DNA from 2 places in the Fusibacter sp. JL298sf-3 genome. Region 1 is predicted to be linked to the other one. Evidence: a T-box and tRNA genes for the amino acid it is inferred to sense, from the RefSeq annotation. Region 1 holds a T-box; the other holds one or more tRNA genes.
The links. The T-box of region 1 lies ahead of argS (arginine--tRNA ligase). A T-box ahead of a tRNA ligase gene usually reads a tRNA of that ligase, here a tRNA-Arg.
Positions count from the first base shown of each region.

Region 2: it has a tRNA-Arg gene. The T-box ahead of argS (arginine--tRNA ligase) is inferred to sense a tRNA for this amino acid. The anticodon was not compared.

Region 1 covers NZ_CM132608.1:3,329,686-3,337,505, reverse strand. The annotation lists gene ACR6HW_RS15880 (B12-binding domain-containing radical SAM protein) at 1-1,762, opposite strand, end outside; gene ACR6HW_RS15875 (hypothetical protein) at 1,914-2,417, shown strand; gene ACR6HW_RS15870 (response regulator) at 2,437-2,814, shown strand; gene argS (arginine--tRNA ligase) at 2,940-4,637, opposite strand; T-box leader at 4,744-4,947, opposite strand; gene ACR6HW_RS15860 (rhomboid family intramembrane serine protease) at 5,094-5,870, shown strand; gene ACR6HW_RS15855 (endonuclease MutS2) at 5,914-7,820, opposite strand, start outside.
Region 2 covers NZ_CM132608.1:3,036,233-3,044,052, reverse strand. The annotation lists gene ACR6HW_RS14520 (sigma-54 interaction domain-containing protein) at 1-981, opposite strand, end outside; gene ACR6HW_RS14515 (CdaR family protein) at 984-2,276, opposite strand; gene cdaA (diadenylate cyclase CdaA) at 2,266-3,099, opposite strand; gene ACR6HW_RS14505 (chorismate mutase) at 3,210-3,473, opposite strand; tRNA gene ACR6HW_RS14500 (tRNA-Phe) at 3,615-3,690, opposite strand; tRNA gene ACR6HW_RS14495 (tRNA-Ile) at 3,697-3,773, opposite strand; tRNA gene ACR6HW_RS14490 (tRNA-Ser) at 3,787-3,875, opposite strand; tRNA gene ACR6HW_RS14485 (tRNA-Arg) at 3,884-3,960, opposite strand; tRNA gene ACR6HW_RS14480 (tRNA-Gly) at 3,966-4,040, opposite strand; tRNA gene ACR6HW_RS14475 (tRNA-Tyr) at 4,045-4,129, opposite strand; tRNA gene ACR6HW_RS14470 (tRNA-Thr) at 4,147-4,222, opposite strand; tRNA gene ACR6HW_RS14465 (tRNA-Asp) at 4,228-4,304, opposite strand; tRNA gene ACR6HW_RS14460 (tRNA-Val) at 4,310-4,385, opposite strand; tRNA gene ACR6HW_RS14455 (tRNA-Glu) at 4,411-4,485, opposite strand; tRNA gene ACR6HW_RS14450 (tRNA-Met) at 4,490-4,564, opposite strand; tRNA gene ACR6HW_RS14445 (tRNA-Leu) at 4,582-4,668, opposite strand; tRNA gene ACR6HW_RS14440 (tRNA-Asn) at 4,674-4,748, opposite strand; rRNA gene rrf (5S ribosomal RNA) at 4,754-4,870, opposite strand; rRNA gene ACR6HW_RS14430 (23S ribosomal RNA) at 5,020-7,820, opposite strand, start outside.

The DNA.
Region 1 (7,820 bases):
TATCCTCCCATACTTCTCGTTCCAGTTGTGTCAATGGGGCGTCACTTGACGGATCTATTATTAAAACGGCGCTTTTCGCCTCTGCAACTGTGTAATGGCTTTCAATCAATTTTATTATATCATAACGCACCGAGATAAACTCGACAGCTTTGAGGATTTCTTTTGGTCTCGCCTCCCGATACTGCGGCAAATAGCGGTCCACGTGAACTGGATCGCTCAAAAACTTCAAGCGTTTGGCGTTGAACTTGGGATCGTCTTCGTAATAAAAGAGCGGTTTCATCCCCTTGAACTTTGAGCTGTAGTAATCCACTTTCAGCAAATCACTGCAAACATCAACCGGTAGATTTATCGCATGGCCAAAGTCGTACAGGCGTTCATACAGACCAAAAGCGGCTACCGGTGCGTCAAACCATCTGCGTGCGTTCCAAAACTTTGAGAGCTCGACGTAAAATTGACTTGGAGACCACTGGGTCTGCGCCATTATGTAGCACAGTGTATGGGTGAATTTTTCCGAGTTGTGATACGCTTCCAAAAGCGTTTCTATACGTTTCAGTGCACTCATTTCTTCAAAACTGATATAGCGATTACACAAGACTTCGTACGGACTCTGAACTCTAACTTTATACCCGTGCACCTCGCGTGTGGCATCGAGTGGCGTCCCTTTGAGAAGCTTGAGAAATCCCAGCTGAACATGATCGGCGCCAATGGCGAAAACATCGTCGAAAGACTGTAAAAATCGTTCAAAGCCTTCATAGGGCAAGCCTGCTATTAAATCCACATGGGTATGCGCATTTTTCTGTTCAATTAAGCGGCGCGTATTGGCTTTGAGTCGATCGAACTGCACTGGTCGGTTAATAGCCTCTAGCGCATCGCCACAAGTGGTTTGTACCCCAATTTCAAACTGAAACAACCCTTTTCGCGCTTTTTGTATAACGTCAAAATACGCGTCGTCGAGTCTATCGGCAGTAATCTCAAAGTGGAAATTCGTCACGCCGTTGTCGTTTTCTATTAAATATTCAAGTATTGGAATAGCGTGCGTTTTGCTCACGTTAAAGGTTCTGTCGACGAACTTCACCTGAGGCACACGTGCGTTTAGAAAGACGTCTAAATCCTTAAAAACTTTCTCATGACTGAAATAACGTACCCCTCGAAGGGCTGACGACAGACAGTAGCTGCAGCTGTACGGACACCCACGCGTCGTCTCATAATAGAGAATTCGGTGGTCGTAAGCGGAAAGGTCTTCATAGGGGAACGGGATGGCGTCGAGATTGACCATAGGCGGGCGCTTCGGCGCAGAGACAATGGCGTCTCCTTCTCGACAAACAATCCCCGGAACCTCTTTAAGTGTCTGCACCCCACCTGCCAATTGAACCAAACACTGTAAAAACGTCTCCTCGCCTTCTCCGACGATAACCCCATCTAAAAACGCGTGAGCTTCCAACTGTTCAACGGGATTGTATGTCACCTCAGGCCCGCCAAAAAAGATTTTAATATTGTGATTGATTTGCCTTAAATTTGAGAATAAATACTGTAAGGGTTCTATGTTCCAAATATATGTTGAGACAAATATATAATCGTAACCACCACCTTGAAGGTCAATGAGAATGTCGTCAATCGACATGTTAATGGTATACTCTTTTTTATCGAGTTCTATATGCGGGCTGTATAGGGCGCGGTTTTGTTCTGCGTACCGATACAAGTATTGTATGGCGAGATTCGAATGAATGTATTTAGAATTCATCGACATCAGTAAAATTTTCATAGGCACTCCATTCTGTAAGTTCATTAATCATTATAACATGGTACGAGGTGTTCGGCGAAAATACAAGTCCCTTTTTCATTTTTTTTATATCTTTTATGACGCCCAAAAATTATTATGTTATACTTATCTAAAGAAAATAGGAGGGATTCATATGGCAATAATGTCCTCGAGATTAATTCGACATGAGATCTGTAAAGAAGAATTTAAATCTATGGGTGCCAAAGTCATCGACATTCAAGGCATCATGTTTTTAGTCAAATTCAATTTGCGCGACAACAAAATCAGCTACGCCTATCATCTCAATGAAGACGGTAGTTTTTTCTTGGAACGCATTAAACCCTATACGTTGGCAATTGGTGATTTTAAGTGCGAAGAAGACATCGTAGACGTCATCAAAGTCGACATCGAACAATTCGGCAATGCGATGAACTCCAAGAACTATGGCCAGTTCATCGAAATTGACGAACACCTTTCTAAATTGGTACGCCTCTTTGAAGACCTGTACCTCTACTACAACATCGAAGAAGAAGATTTAAGAGCCTTAGACCAATCGGTCGACTGTGTCCTTGAGAACATCAAAGACATCATGGCCCATTCCAAACGCGTATACACGAAAAAAGATCCCGACGTGCTCAACAGTACGATTAAATTTTAAAGAAATGAGGTGAGGTACTATGAGAGTTCTACACTTTGAATACAGCGATTTTTTCAGACGCATTGTCCACGACATGTCTGTAAGACAAGGTGTCGACTACGTTGAAAGCAACGCTGGAGGCGATTTGTTCAAATTGCTTTCCAAATACGATATCGACGTCATCCTCACTGGGATGGAACTTGCCGATATGAGTGTAGAAACACTTCTCCAAGACCTCGAAGAGTCTAAATTCCAAAAAACGCCCGTCGTCATCCTGACGTCAAGTGATGTGGACGACATCTCCAAACGCCTTAAAAACTTAAAGTTTACGGATTTTATACTTAAGGAAGACCTCAGTCCAGCGCGTCTTAAAAACACCTTGTCCAGAATCAGCCATCTAATCGAGCAAATGACTTGATGCACCACGTCACATGCACACAGCGCGTCATCTTTCCATTAAAAAACAATCACCTCCAGCCGGCTCTTACCGCGTTGAAGGTGATTTTTTATTCAGCTTGGTTTATTGACGCGACCAAACGTCTGTTACATGCGTTCAGGCGCTTCTAAGCAAACCAGTTCCAGTGCCGTTTTTAACACAGTCTTAACAGCGTAAACCAGTGCCAATCGCGCTTCACGGGTTTCTGCATCGTCCACGAGAATCGAGTTGTCATGGTAGAAGCGGTTAAACGCTTGAGAGAGTTCAACCACATAACGCGCAACCGTATGCGGTTCGTAGTTCTTATGCGCCAGTACAACCGCCTCTTGGAACTTGGAAAGCAGGCGTATGACATCCACACTTGCCGAATCGTTGAGCACTTCAAAGTTATAGGTTTCTTTGAGTTCAAAGGCCGCTTTTCTAAGGACGCTACACGCCCGAGCATGCGTGTACTGAACATACGGGCCCGTTTCGCCTTCAAAAGAAAGGGTTTTGTCCAGTGAGAACGTGTAATCTTTGTTGCGCGATGTGTACAGTTCTTGGAACACGACTGCACCGACGCCCACCTGCTTGGCTACGATTTCTTTGTCGCTGAGATTTGGATTCTTTTCTTCGATGATCTTCTGAGTCTGCTCTATAGCTTTTTTCAAAACGTCTTCAATAAAGACGACTTTTCCCTTTCGCGTCGAAAGCGACCCGTCTTCCAATGCCACCATACCAAAGTCGACGTGTACACAGTCTTTTGCCCAATCGTATCCCATGAGTTCGATAATTTTAATCCACTGCATAAAGTGGAGCTTCTGGGCACTGCCTACAACATAGATGTTTTTGTGGAAATCGTAAGTTTCTTTTCGATACTTAGCGGCGGCGAGGTCACGTGTCATATAGAGGCTTGAACCGTCTTTCTTCGTAATGAGCGCCGGTGGCATGCCATAGGCTTCTAAATCGACGATTTCAGCGCCTTCAGACTTTTGAACGATGCCCTTTTCACGCAACTCACTGACAATTGCCGGCATTTTATCTGAGTAAAAACTTTCACCTGCATAAGAATCAAACGTCACGCCAAGCAAGTCGTAGACTTTGTCAAAAGCCTTAAGCGACATGTCTCTAAACAGCGTCCAAAGGCGCATCGCTTCTTCATCGCCATGTTCAAGTTTTGTAAACCAGCCGCGCGCTTCGTCTTCAAGCGCCGGATTGGTCTCCGCTTCTTCGTGAATTTTAACGTAAATTCGAAGGAGTTCCGGAATGGGATCCGCCTCTAAGGCAGCGTCGTCTCCCCAAAGTTTATACGCTACGATCAACTTGCCAAACTGTGTACCATAATCGCCGAGGTGATTGATGGCCACTGTATCGTACCCGAGGAACTTGTAAATACGGTGTAGTGACTCGCCAATCATCGTACTTCTAATATGGCCCATGTGAAACGGCTTTGCAATGTTCACAGAAGAATACTCGACAATCGTCTTTTTTCCCGCACCGAGATCCGATTGACCGTAGTGTTCACCTTTTTCGAGTACTTCGCCGATAACCGACTGCGCAAAGTGTGCCGGATTGATTTTAAAGTTTAAGAAGCCCGCAATAGGCACAACGCTTAAAAATGCCTCGTTTTCGCCAATGGCTTCCGCAAGGTCCCCTGCAATTTGTTGCGGCGCTTTTCTAAATGTCTTTGCCAGTTTAAAACAAGGAAATGCGAAATCCCCCATCTCCTTGTTTTTAGGGTACTCCACCAACTCGTAAATTTCATCGTAGGTCAAAGCGCCTACATGTGGTGCCACTGCACCTGCAATCAATGCTTTATAATCCATTTTAGCCTCCCTTTATTTACCGCCGCCACAAGCGGCCCCCATGTTCTGCGAATGCCTCTCTGTGACAACCGCCGCATAAAAAAAACGCCCCTTATTGTCAAACTCAATAAGAGACGAAATGTTCCGCGTTACCACTCTTTTTAGAAAGATACCTTTCTCACTCAAAGCCTTTAACGGGGACATCCGTCTTGTCAGCACAGCCGACAAAATTCTCCGGGGTTCTCTTCACCACTGCGTTGTATCGACCTTCCACCACCGTCGACTCGCTAAAACAGAGCACAATTGCTACTCTCCCCTTCATAGAATCATTATCAATTTGGTATATAGCTTACCATATCCCGCATTCAAAATCAAGCCCCTGAGAAACGTAAAGTTTTTATGAACATTGACGTTTCATGGCACATGTTAGAGGAAAAAAGGTATAATACACTATAGATTAGTATAAAGGAGTTTTGTATGTCAGTAGATTCACTTAAAGCGCGGCTTAAAGCATTTGGGCTGACGGAATGGCTCATTGCGGCCAATGTCATTATGTTTCTAGGGGTTCAGATAATTGATTTAACCGGCCAAAACGGTCTCTTCCTCTTGGGGTCGAAGGTGAATATTCTCATTGCCTTCGGTGAAATTTGGCGGTTGGTGACGTCGATGTTCCTCCACGCCGATATTATGCACCTCGTGTTCAACATGTTGATGCTCTATGTCATTGGACGAGATATCGAACGGTTTTACGGCAAGTCCAAGTTTATAGTCATTTATCTCATCGGCGGCTTAATCGGTTCGCTAGCGAGTTATGTCTTTACAAGCAATAACGCCGTCGGGGCATCGGGGGCTATCTTCGGACTTATGGGTGCCAATCTCTATTTACTCAAACTCAATCCCGCGGTATACAAACGCCTTTACGGCATGGATTTTGTACTCCTCATCGCCTTTAACCTCGTCATAGGCATTATCAGGCCAAACATCGATATGGCAGGACATGTGGGTGGACTTATTGGCGGCTACGTCCTCGCTGTTTCACTGGGGCTCTCCTATGAAAAGTGGTTTACTGCAAAAAAGTGGTTTTACCCGGTAATCGCTCTGCTCTTAATCGTGGGGCAAGCTGCTTACGGCACGTATTTGGTTAAAAGTGACGTTCAAAATCATATTAGCGCCGCCTATTATTACAACGAAAAAGGTGACCTTGAAAAGGCTGAGCGCATCCTTCTCAACGCACAGGAAAAATTCAACCCTTAACGCAAAAACGGAACTGCTGGCAGTTCCGTTTTTTTACACAATTCTATTTCAGCGTAATAACTGTGGCGCCATTGCCCCCTTCGTTATAGGCGGCAAACTCAAAAGCCTTCACATGAGGATGGCGCTTAAAATGCTCATGCAAGCCTTTTCTCAAAGCACCGGTGCCCTTTCCGTGGATAATTCTCACCTTTTCTAAACTAGATAGCGCCGCATCGTCCAAATACTTGTCGATGATAACCATTGCATCTTCGATGTTCTCACCGCGTACGTCGATTTCAGTTTGAATATAAGCTGAAGTCTGTCGCTTTTCTGCGTGCTTCTTGTAAACTTGCTGGTCGCGCTTTTGCTTGTTCACCAAGAGGAGTTTTTTTATAGAGACGGACATTTTCATAAGACCGACTTGAACGAGCACTTCGCCCTTGTCGTTTGGCGGCTCTGCCACTGTACCGTCTTGTCCCAAACTCAAAACGCGCACCACATCGCCCACATTTAAGTTCTCAGGTGGCAGTTCACTTTCCACGTCGTTGCTGATGACGCCGTCGGTAGTTTCCTCCAACTGTTCTTGGAGCCGTCGACGCATCGCTTCAATCTCTTTGTTTTTCTGTTTGAGCGAATTTCGGTCAATTGAACGCAGTTCTCTTAAGATATTTTCAGAGGTCTCTTTTGCTTCTCTTAAAATTTCACGCGCCTCTTCTTTAGATTTTTTCAACAAGCTGTCGCGTTTTTCCAGCCACTTGCTCTCTTTATCCGCCAACGCCTTTTTAAGACGCTCGGCTTCTAACTTGAGTCGAATGGCCTCATCGCGTTCAGCTTCGGCAATTTTACGGCTGTTTTCAATGCGCTCTACCACATCTTCAAAAGCGATATCATCGGTGTGAATATACGCTTTGGATTTTTCAATGAGGTGTGACGACAGGCCGAGCTTCCGCGAAATTTCAAACGCATTGGACTTTCCCGGAATGCCGATGAGCAAGCGATACGTCGGGCTAAGCGAGGCCACATCGAACTCCATACAAGCGTTTTCAACGCCATCTTCTGAGATGGCATATGTCTTGAGCTCCGCATAATGCGTTGTCGCCAGTGTTCGAATACCAAACTGTCTGAGTTCATCTAAAATCGCCATTGCCAGTGCCGCCCCCTCAGTAGGGTCAGTGCCGGCACCGAGTTCGTCAAACAGCACCAACGCATTATCAGATACGTCATTTAAAATGTTGACGATGTTGGTCATATGCGACGAGAAGGTACTCAAACTCTGTTCAATACTCTGTTCATCGCCAATGTCGGCAAACACTTGGTCAAAAACGGCCATTTTAGTGCCATAGCCCGCCGGTACGTGAAGTCCGGCCTGGGTCATTAAAGTCAAAAGCCCTACCGTTTTCAGCGTGACCGTCTTCCCGCCGGTATTCGGTCCGGTAATCAACAATGTGGTAAACTGCTCCCCGAGCCAAATATTTGTCGGAACGACGGTCTCCTTCGGCAACAGTGGGTGACGGCCATTTTTAATGCGGAGTTGCCTGTCTTTCGAAAGCTCCGGTCGCACGGCATTCATTTCCACAGCGAGTTTGCCCTTTGCAAAGACAAAGTCAATTTGAGTCAACACTTTAAGATTGACTTCAATTTCAGAGGTGTATGCCGCCACGCGCTCAGTAAGCATCCTTAAAATGCGCTCAATTTCTTGCCGTTCGCTGATTTTCAGTTCTCGAAGCGCGTTGTTGAGCTCCACAACTGCAATTGGCTCGATGTAAAACGTACTGCCCTTGGCCGATTGGTCGTGCACCAGACCCTTAACGTGGTTTTTATGTTCGCTCTTTACCGGAAGGACAAACCGATCCTGACGAATGGTGACGAGCGTGTCTTGAAGGTATTTTTGATAGTCGGGATTGGTAATCATCGATTCGAGTTTTTGTCGAACCGCTAAATTTTTCTTTTCTATTTGTTGTCGAATTTTAC
Region 2 (7,820 bases), 290 kb from region 1:
TTCTTCATAACCGAACAACTCGCTCTCCAGCAAGTTTTCGCTAATGGCTGCGCAGTTGACTCTGACGAACTGGGCATACCGACGACTAGAAGCGTTGTGTATCGCGTGGGCGAAGAGCTCCTTGCCGGTGCCGCTCTCGCCTCTGATAATAACCGTCGCAGGCGTTTCAGCCGCGAGCCGCGCTTTTTCTACAGCGTTGAGCAAGCCTTCGTTCTTGCCGATAATGTCGTCAAATGTGTATTTGGCCTCGAGGCTTCTAATGATTTTTTTCGCTTGATCCAGCTGCTTGTAAATTTGATTAATTTCTGTTAAGTCGTGAATAATGGCCACTGAACCTTTAATTTGACCTTTAACCAAAATGGGAGCCGCTTCGGCGATAACCTCTTTTTTTTGAGGCCCAACTTTCAACTTTTTGCCTTTAACCGGCTTTTTAGTCCTCAAAACTTCCATATGAACGCTCTCGCCTTCAGCGAGATCAAACGTACAATCTTTCCCGATAATATCCCGTTCTGTATAGCCGGTGATTTTGGTGTACGCCGGGTTAATCAACACCCCAATTCCCGCTGCATCGACGACAGAAATGGCATCTTGCGTCGCATTAAAAGTGGCCTCTAGCGTCTCTCTGACTTGGTTGAGGTTGGTAATCTGTTCGGCGAGTTCAATCAACTCGCTAATGTCGCGAAAAACGGCAATAGCGCCGATGATTTCACCGTCGTCATCTTTGATGGGCATTCGACTCGTCACAATGGTAATGCCGTTGAGCGGCTGTTGCTGGTTCCGCTCTGCCACACCGGTTTCGAGGACGATGGGAAGTCGCGTGTTGTCTATCACCGTGTTTACCGACTTTCCAAGCGCCTCCTTTCGGCTTTTCCCCGTGAGTCTCTCAGCTGACGTATTAAATAACGTGATGATACCATGCTTGTCGACGACAATCATGGCATCATGTGTAGAATCGAGAATCTTTTGTATCTCTTTATGCATCATCACCCTCCACTGGAAGCTGTGACGACTTCCAGTTCGACGTATTCCGGCTCGGCTTTAAAACCGTCGATTTCAGCTGTCGTCTCCAGCTGAGGAATCAACCGATACGTCCCTTCCTTGTCGACGTCAGCGGCGTTCATAAACGGTTTAAGCGCATCTTCTGTCAAAGCTTCCATCACAGAGGCTAGGCCTTTTACCGTGAATGTAACCGTCTGTGTTTCGTCGTTGTAAGAAACGACATATTCAGGTGCGAGGGTTCTAATTTCCAGAGCTTCAAGGGGAAACTCAAATGTTTTTTCCACAATTGGTTCTATTTCCACCTCGACTTGAACACCGTTTTCAAGATCGTGTGATACGCCTTCAGGCAACGTCAAGTTCTTATTGACAATCAGTGTAGACGCTTCTTCACCGTTGAGGACTACCGGTTCACCGACGACTTTATCAATGCCGCCGACCAGTTCCGCAGCTCCTGAAATCCAGACGGTTTCAGGCAACAGCTTAACCGAGACAACGCGCGTCCCCTCAGCCGGCGCCCCTTCTACGGCCACTTCAAGTGGCACTTCTTTCTTGAGCCCTACTTCAAGTTCCAGTTGAGCTGTAGAAGATTCAAGTGTAACACCGGTGACGACTTCATCATCTGCGTTGTACGGTGCCAAAGAAACTTCCTTTGCCACATCGCCTGTGAAGGTCCCCACATTGACATAGGCGCCGAGATGAGTTACTGTTTCTACGATGCTCTCAGGTCCTACGATGCGGATTTCTTCCGGAGACACCTTACGACTGATCTCATAGTAGTTCTTTTGGAAGTTATCGTTGTAGATGACTCTAACGGGTTTAGGTACCGACACGATGCGCTCTACAGTGAGAACGATTTCATTTGGCACCACTTCTTTAATAATAACTGAATCAGAATTGATACTTCTGTTAATATACACGTTATTAATGCCGCTTCGCACAGTACGCATGTCCGCCCACAAATTAATGCTGCTCGGCGCGAGGTTCAATACGTCGTTACGCCGTCCTTTTACATCAACGGTTACAAAGTAGTCCTGTTGATTTTTGATTTTGAGATTGCCCTGCTCGAGATCCTGCATATTGATGAGCTCCACCGGAATGTTTTCAAAAGAGCGCGTCATTTCCGGATCGACTTGATCCATTACAAAAAACCAAAACAAAATGGCGAGTACGAGGGAAAAGACTTTCATCCCCGTATTGTGTGACAGATTGATGTCGATAAATCTCGATGGCATGCGCTTTATTTTTTGAAACCACGATTCATTTTGCTTACCGCTCATTGACATCACCTGCCTTTTCTTCCTCTTTTTCAGCGTTTAACGTCTTAAGCATCAGCTCTTTAAGTGTCGTCGGGTCGAGGAAACGTTGCAACTTGCCTTCCACTGCAAGAGAAATAGCACCGGTTTCTTCAGAAACGATGACAATAAGGGCATCTGAACTCTCAGTCATGCCCATTGCAGCACGGTGCCTTGTGCCCAGTTCCTTGCTGATGTACTTATTAGATGACAGCGGCAAAAGACAGCCCGCGGCCATAATGCGATTGTTTTTAATAACCACAGCCCCATCGTGTAGTGGTGACTTGGGGTAAAAGATATTCATCAGTAAATCAGCGGACACTTTAGCGTCCGTAATCGTCCCCGTCTCTACAATGTCGTTAATGCCAATGGTGCGTTCCACGACAATCAATGCACCGATTTTTTTTCGAGACATCACACTGGCTGCATCGGCAATTTCATTTATGGTGCGTTTATACTCATCGTCAACGCCTTTGCGCCCCGGCGTCAAAATCCACTGGCTGCGTCCGAGATGTTCAAGAGCTTTTCGGAGCTCTGGTTGAAAAATGATGACGAGTGCAATAACACCAATGGTCAATGTGCTCTGCAAAACGTAGTTGATGGCATAAAGTTTTCCCCATTCGCTCACCTTAGAAATAATTAAGATGATTAAGAAACCTTTAACCAATTGTTCCGCACGCGTTTCTCGTATCAGGCCCAATAATTTGTAAAAGACATAGGCAATAATCAAAATATCCAATATATAATTGATCTCTATGCCCGATACGAACGCTTTTATAAAGTTCATCACGGTAGAAAGTATCTCCATAATCGTCCCCTCGAATTCTTTTAATGATCATTATCCTAATAGACAGTATACTACACTCGTTTTAAGCTGACTTCATTCAGCCACTTTTTTAATAAACTTGTAATTAATCGTTATAAATATTTTTGCGCTTCTTTACTTTGCGTTAAGATGGCTTCGTAAACGCGCTGAATATATAAGATGTTGTCTGCCTTTTCAACACGCTGTTCTATGGCTTCCATAAGCATCTGTTCTCTGTTTTCATCTTGTATCCGCAGTCCTTGAACTTTTTTAAAATGGCCAATTTCCTTTGAAAGTTCAAAGCGCCTTTCAAGTAATGCCGTCAGTTCCGCGTCTAAGACATCTATCTCATCTCTTCTATCTTTTAAAAATTTCAAGCAAACCTCCTTTGTCCACTACCTCTATTATACCCTATCTCTTTAAAATTACATATTCCAATCCTATTGTATTATTAAAAGTTTTAAAAACGGTTCAATTTAAACGAAAAAAAACCAATGACTTTAATCATTGATTTCATCTGGTGCCCAGAGGCGGAATCGAACCACCGACACGGGGATTTTCAGTCCCCTGCTCTACCGACTGAGCTATCTGGGCTAAATATGGTGGGCATAAGTGGACTCGAACCACCGACCTCACGCTTATCAGGCGTGCGCTCTAACCAGCTGAGCTATACGCCCACTTTTAAAAAAGTGGCGGAGAGGGTGGGATTCGAACCCACGTGGGCTTGCACCCTAACGGTTTTCAAGACCGCCCCGTTATGACCGCTTCGGTACCTCTCCTCAATATGTGGTGCGTCAGTAGGGACTCGAACCCCAAACCCCCGCCTTAGAAGGGCGGTGCTCTATCCAGTTGAGCTACTAACGCACATATGGAGCGGAAGACGAGATTCGAACTCGCGACCCTCGCCTTGGCAAGGCGATGCTCTACCACTGAGCCACTTCCGCATGTTGGTGGAGGGAGAAGGATTCGAACCTTCGAAATCGACGATAACGGATTTACAGTCCGCCCCCTTTGGCCACTCGGGAACCCCTCCACTGTATTAAATTAAGATGGAGCCGGTGATGGGACTCGAACCCGCGACCTACTGATTACAAGTCAGTTGCTCTACCAATTGAGCTACACCGGCATAAATGGCGATCCAGAAGGGACTCGAACCCTCGACCTCTAGCGTGACAGGCTAGCGTTCTAACCAACTGAACTACTGGACCGCATTTGGTGGGAGTAATAGGGATCGAACCTATGACCTCCTGCTTGTAAGGCAGATGCTCTCCCAGCTGAGCTATACTCCCATGTGTGAGCTGGCGCTCACAATATTGGTGACCCCTAGGGGAATCGAACCCCTGTTACCGCCGTGAAAGGGCGGTGTCTTAACCGCTTGACCAAGGGGCCATAATGGTTGCGGAGGCAGGATTCGAACCTGCGACCTTTGGGTTATGAGCCCAACGAGCTGCCACTGCTCCACTCCGCGATATTGGGTATTTCTAATGGTGCCGAGGACCGGAATCGAACCGGTACGATGTTGCCATCGCAGGATTTTAAGTCCTGTGCGTCTGCCAGTTCCGCCACCCCGGCACTTTTGGCTCCAAGGGTGGGATTCGAACCCACAGCCTATCGGTTAACAGCCGAGTGCTCCACCGTTGAGCTACCTTGGAACATAAATCAGCAACGTTCTACTCTCCCAGGCAGCTGCCCGCCAAGTACCATCGACGCTGGAGGACTTTACTTCTGTGTTCGGTATGGGAACAGGTGTTGCCCCTCCGCCTTCGTCACTGAATTATCTCTTTAGCTCGTGTTTTCTCTCACCAGCGAGTTATATTATATCATAATCACTTTAGTGCTGTCAACACTTTTTTGTTGCTTTTTTAGGGTTAGTACCCTGAAAACTGTATATATAAGAACCGATAAATCCTCTTACTCTAAAGCGTGGTCAAGTCCTCGACCTATTAGTACCTGTCAGCTGAATGCATTGCTGCACTTACACCTCAGGCCTATTACCATATTATCTTCATGGGGTCTTACTCTATTAAAGATGGGAAATCTCATCTTGAGGGGGGCTTCGCGCTTAGATGCCTTCAGCGCTTATCCCTTCCAAACTTAGCTACTCAGCAGTGCTCTTGGCAGAACAACTGATACACCAGAGGTTTGTCCATCCCGGTCCTCTCGTACTAAGGACAGCTCCTCTCAAATTTCCTACGCCCACAGCAGATAGGGACCGAACTGTCTCACGACGTTCTGAACCCAGCTCGCGTGCCTCTTTAATGGGCGAACAGCCCAACCCTTGGGACCTACTTCAGCCCCAGGATGAGACGAGCCGACATCGAGGTGCCAAACCTCCCCGTCGATGTGGACTCTTGGGGGAGATAAGCCTGTTATCCCCGGGGTAGCTTTTATCCGTTGAGCGATGGCCCTTCCATGCGGTGCCACCGGATCACTAAGCTCGACTTTCGTCCCTGCTCGAGATGTCTCTCTCGCAGTCAAGCTCCCTTTTGCCTTTACACTCTTCGCGCGATTTCCAACCGCGCTGAGGGAACCTTTAGGCGCCTCCGTTACTCTTTAGGAGGCGACCGCCCCAGTCAAACTGCCCACCTGACATTGTCCTAGAACAGGATCACTGTCCATAGTTAGAATAACGGTATACAAAGAGTGGTATCCCAACAGCGACTCCTATAAGACTGGCGTCCTATATTCTTAGTCTCCCACCTATCCTGTACATCATATACCATTATCCAGTGCCAAGCTGCAGTAAAGCTCCACGGGGTCTTTCCGTCTAGCTGCGGGTAACCGGCATCTTTACCGGTACTACAATTTCACCGAGTCCATTGTTGAGACAGCGCCCAAATCGTTACGCCTTTCGTGCGGGTCGGAACTTACCCGACAAGGAATTTCGCTACCTTAGGACCGTTATAGTTACGGCCGCCGTTTACTGGGGCTTCAGTTCTGTGCTTCGCCTAAACTAACACTTCCCCTTAACCTTCCAGCACCGGGCAGGCGTCAGCCCCTATACATCATCTTTCGATTTAGCAGAGACCTGTGTTTTTGGTAAACAGTCGCTTGGGCCTATCCTCTGCGGCCGGATCTAGCTCTTAACCTGATCCGGCACCCCTTCTCCCGAAGTTACGGGGTCATTTTGCCGAGTTCCTTAACAATGGTTTTCTCGCGCGCCTTAGTATTCTCTACTCTCCTACCTGTGTCGGTTTACGGTACAGGCACCTGCTCCCTCGATAGAAACTTTTCTTGACAGTGTGATATCTGCTGCTTCGTTACTTAAGTTCACTCCCCATCACAGCTCATCCTCAGTAGCGCGGATTTGCCTACGCTACAGACTCGCTGCTTGGACATGCTCTTCCATTCGCATGCTCAGCATAACCTCCTGTGTCATTCCTTCTCTCAAACGGGTCTCGGTGGTACAGGAATCTTCACCTGTTGTCCATCGCCTACGACTTTCGTCCTCGGCTTAGGTCCTGACTTACCCTGAGCGGACGAACCTTCCTCAGGAAACCTTAGGTTTTCGGCGGACGGGATTCTCACCCGTCTCTCGTTACTCATGCCAACATTCTCTCTTGTGTGATATCCATAAGTCCTTGCGATCTTACTTCACCTCTCACACAATGCTCCTCTACCAATTGTCTAAACAATTCCATAGCTTCGGTAGCAAGTTTTAGCCCCGGTAATCTTCGGCGCAGGATCACTCGACTAGTGAGCTGTTACGCACTCTTTAAATGAGTGGCTGCTTCTAAGCCAACATCCTAGTTGTCTGTGCAATCCCACATCCTTTTCCACTTAACTTGCATTTTGGGACCTTAGCTGATGGTCTGGGCTCTTTCCCTTTCGACTATGAATCTTATCACACATAGTCTGACTCCTGAGTAAAAGATATCGGTATTCGGAGTTTGATAGTCTTCGGTAGCCGGTGAAAGCCCCTAGGACATTCAGTGCTCTACCCCCGTATCTCTTAACTCAAGGCTAGCCCTAAAGCTATTTCGAGGAGAACCAGCTATCTCCGGGTTCGATTGGAATTTCTCCGCTATCCACATGTCATCCCAACCTTTTTCAACAGATATGGGTTCGGGCCTCCAAGAGGTTTTACCCTCGCTTCACCCTGCACATGGATAGGTCACCCGGTTTCGGGTCTACGCCATACAACTCTTTCGCCCTATTCAGACTCGCTTTCGCTGCGGCTCCGCACCTGAAGCGCTTAACCTTGCTGCATAACGTAACTCGTTGGCCCGTTCTACAAAAAGTACATGGTCGTTCTTTAACGAACTTCCACTGCTTGTAAACATAGGGTTTCAGGTTCTTTTTCACTCCCCTCCCGGGGTTCTTTTCACCTTTCCCTCACGGTACTGTGCGCTATCGGTCACCAGGTAGTATTTAGCCTTGGCAGATGGTCCTGCCTGCTTCCCACAAAGTTTCACGTGCTCCGTGGTACTCCGGATCAGTACGTTCGATCTTCCCCTTTCGCCTAAGTGGCTCTCACACGCTTCGGCGGACTTTCCCAAGTCCTTTGGCTAGGGTACCTTCTACTTGATATACTGTCCACACCCCCTCGTCCGAAGACTTGGGTTTGGGCTGTTTCCCGTTCGCTCGCCGCTACTTAGGAAATCACTTTTGTTTTCTCTTCCTTCGGGTACTTAGATGTTTCAGTTCCCCGAGTTCCCTTCCTATGACCTATGAATTCAGTCATGGATACCTAGACATTACTCTAGGTGGGTTCCCCCATTCGG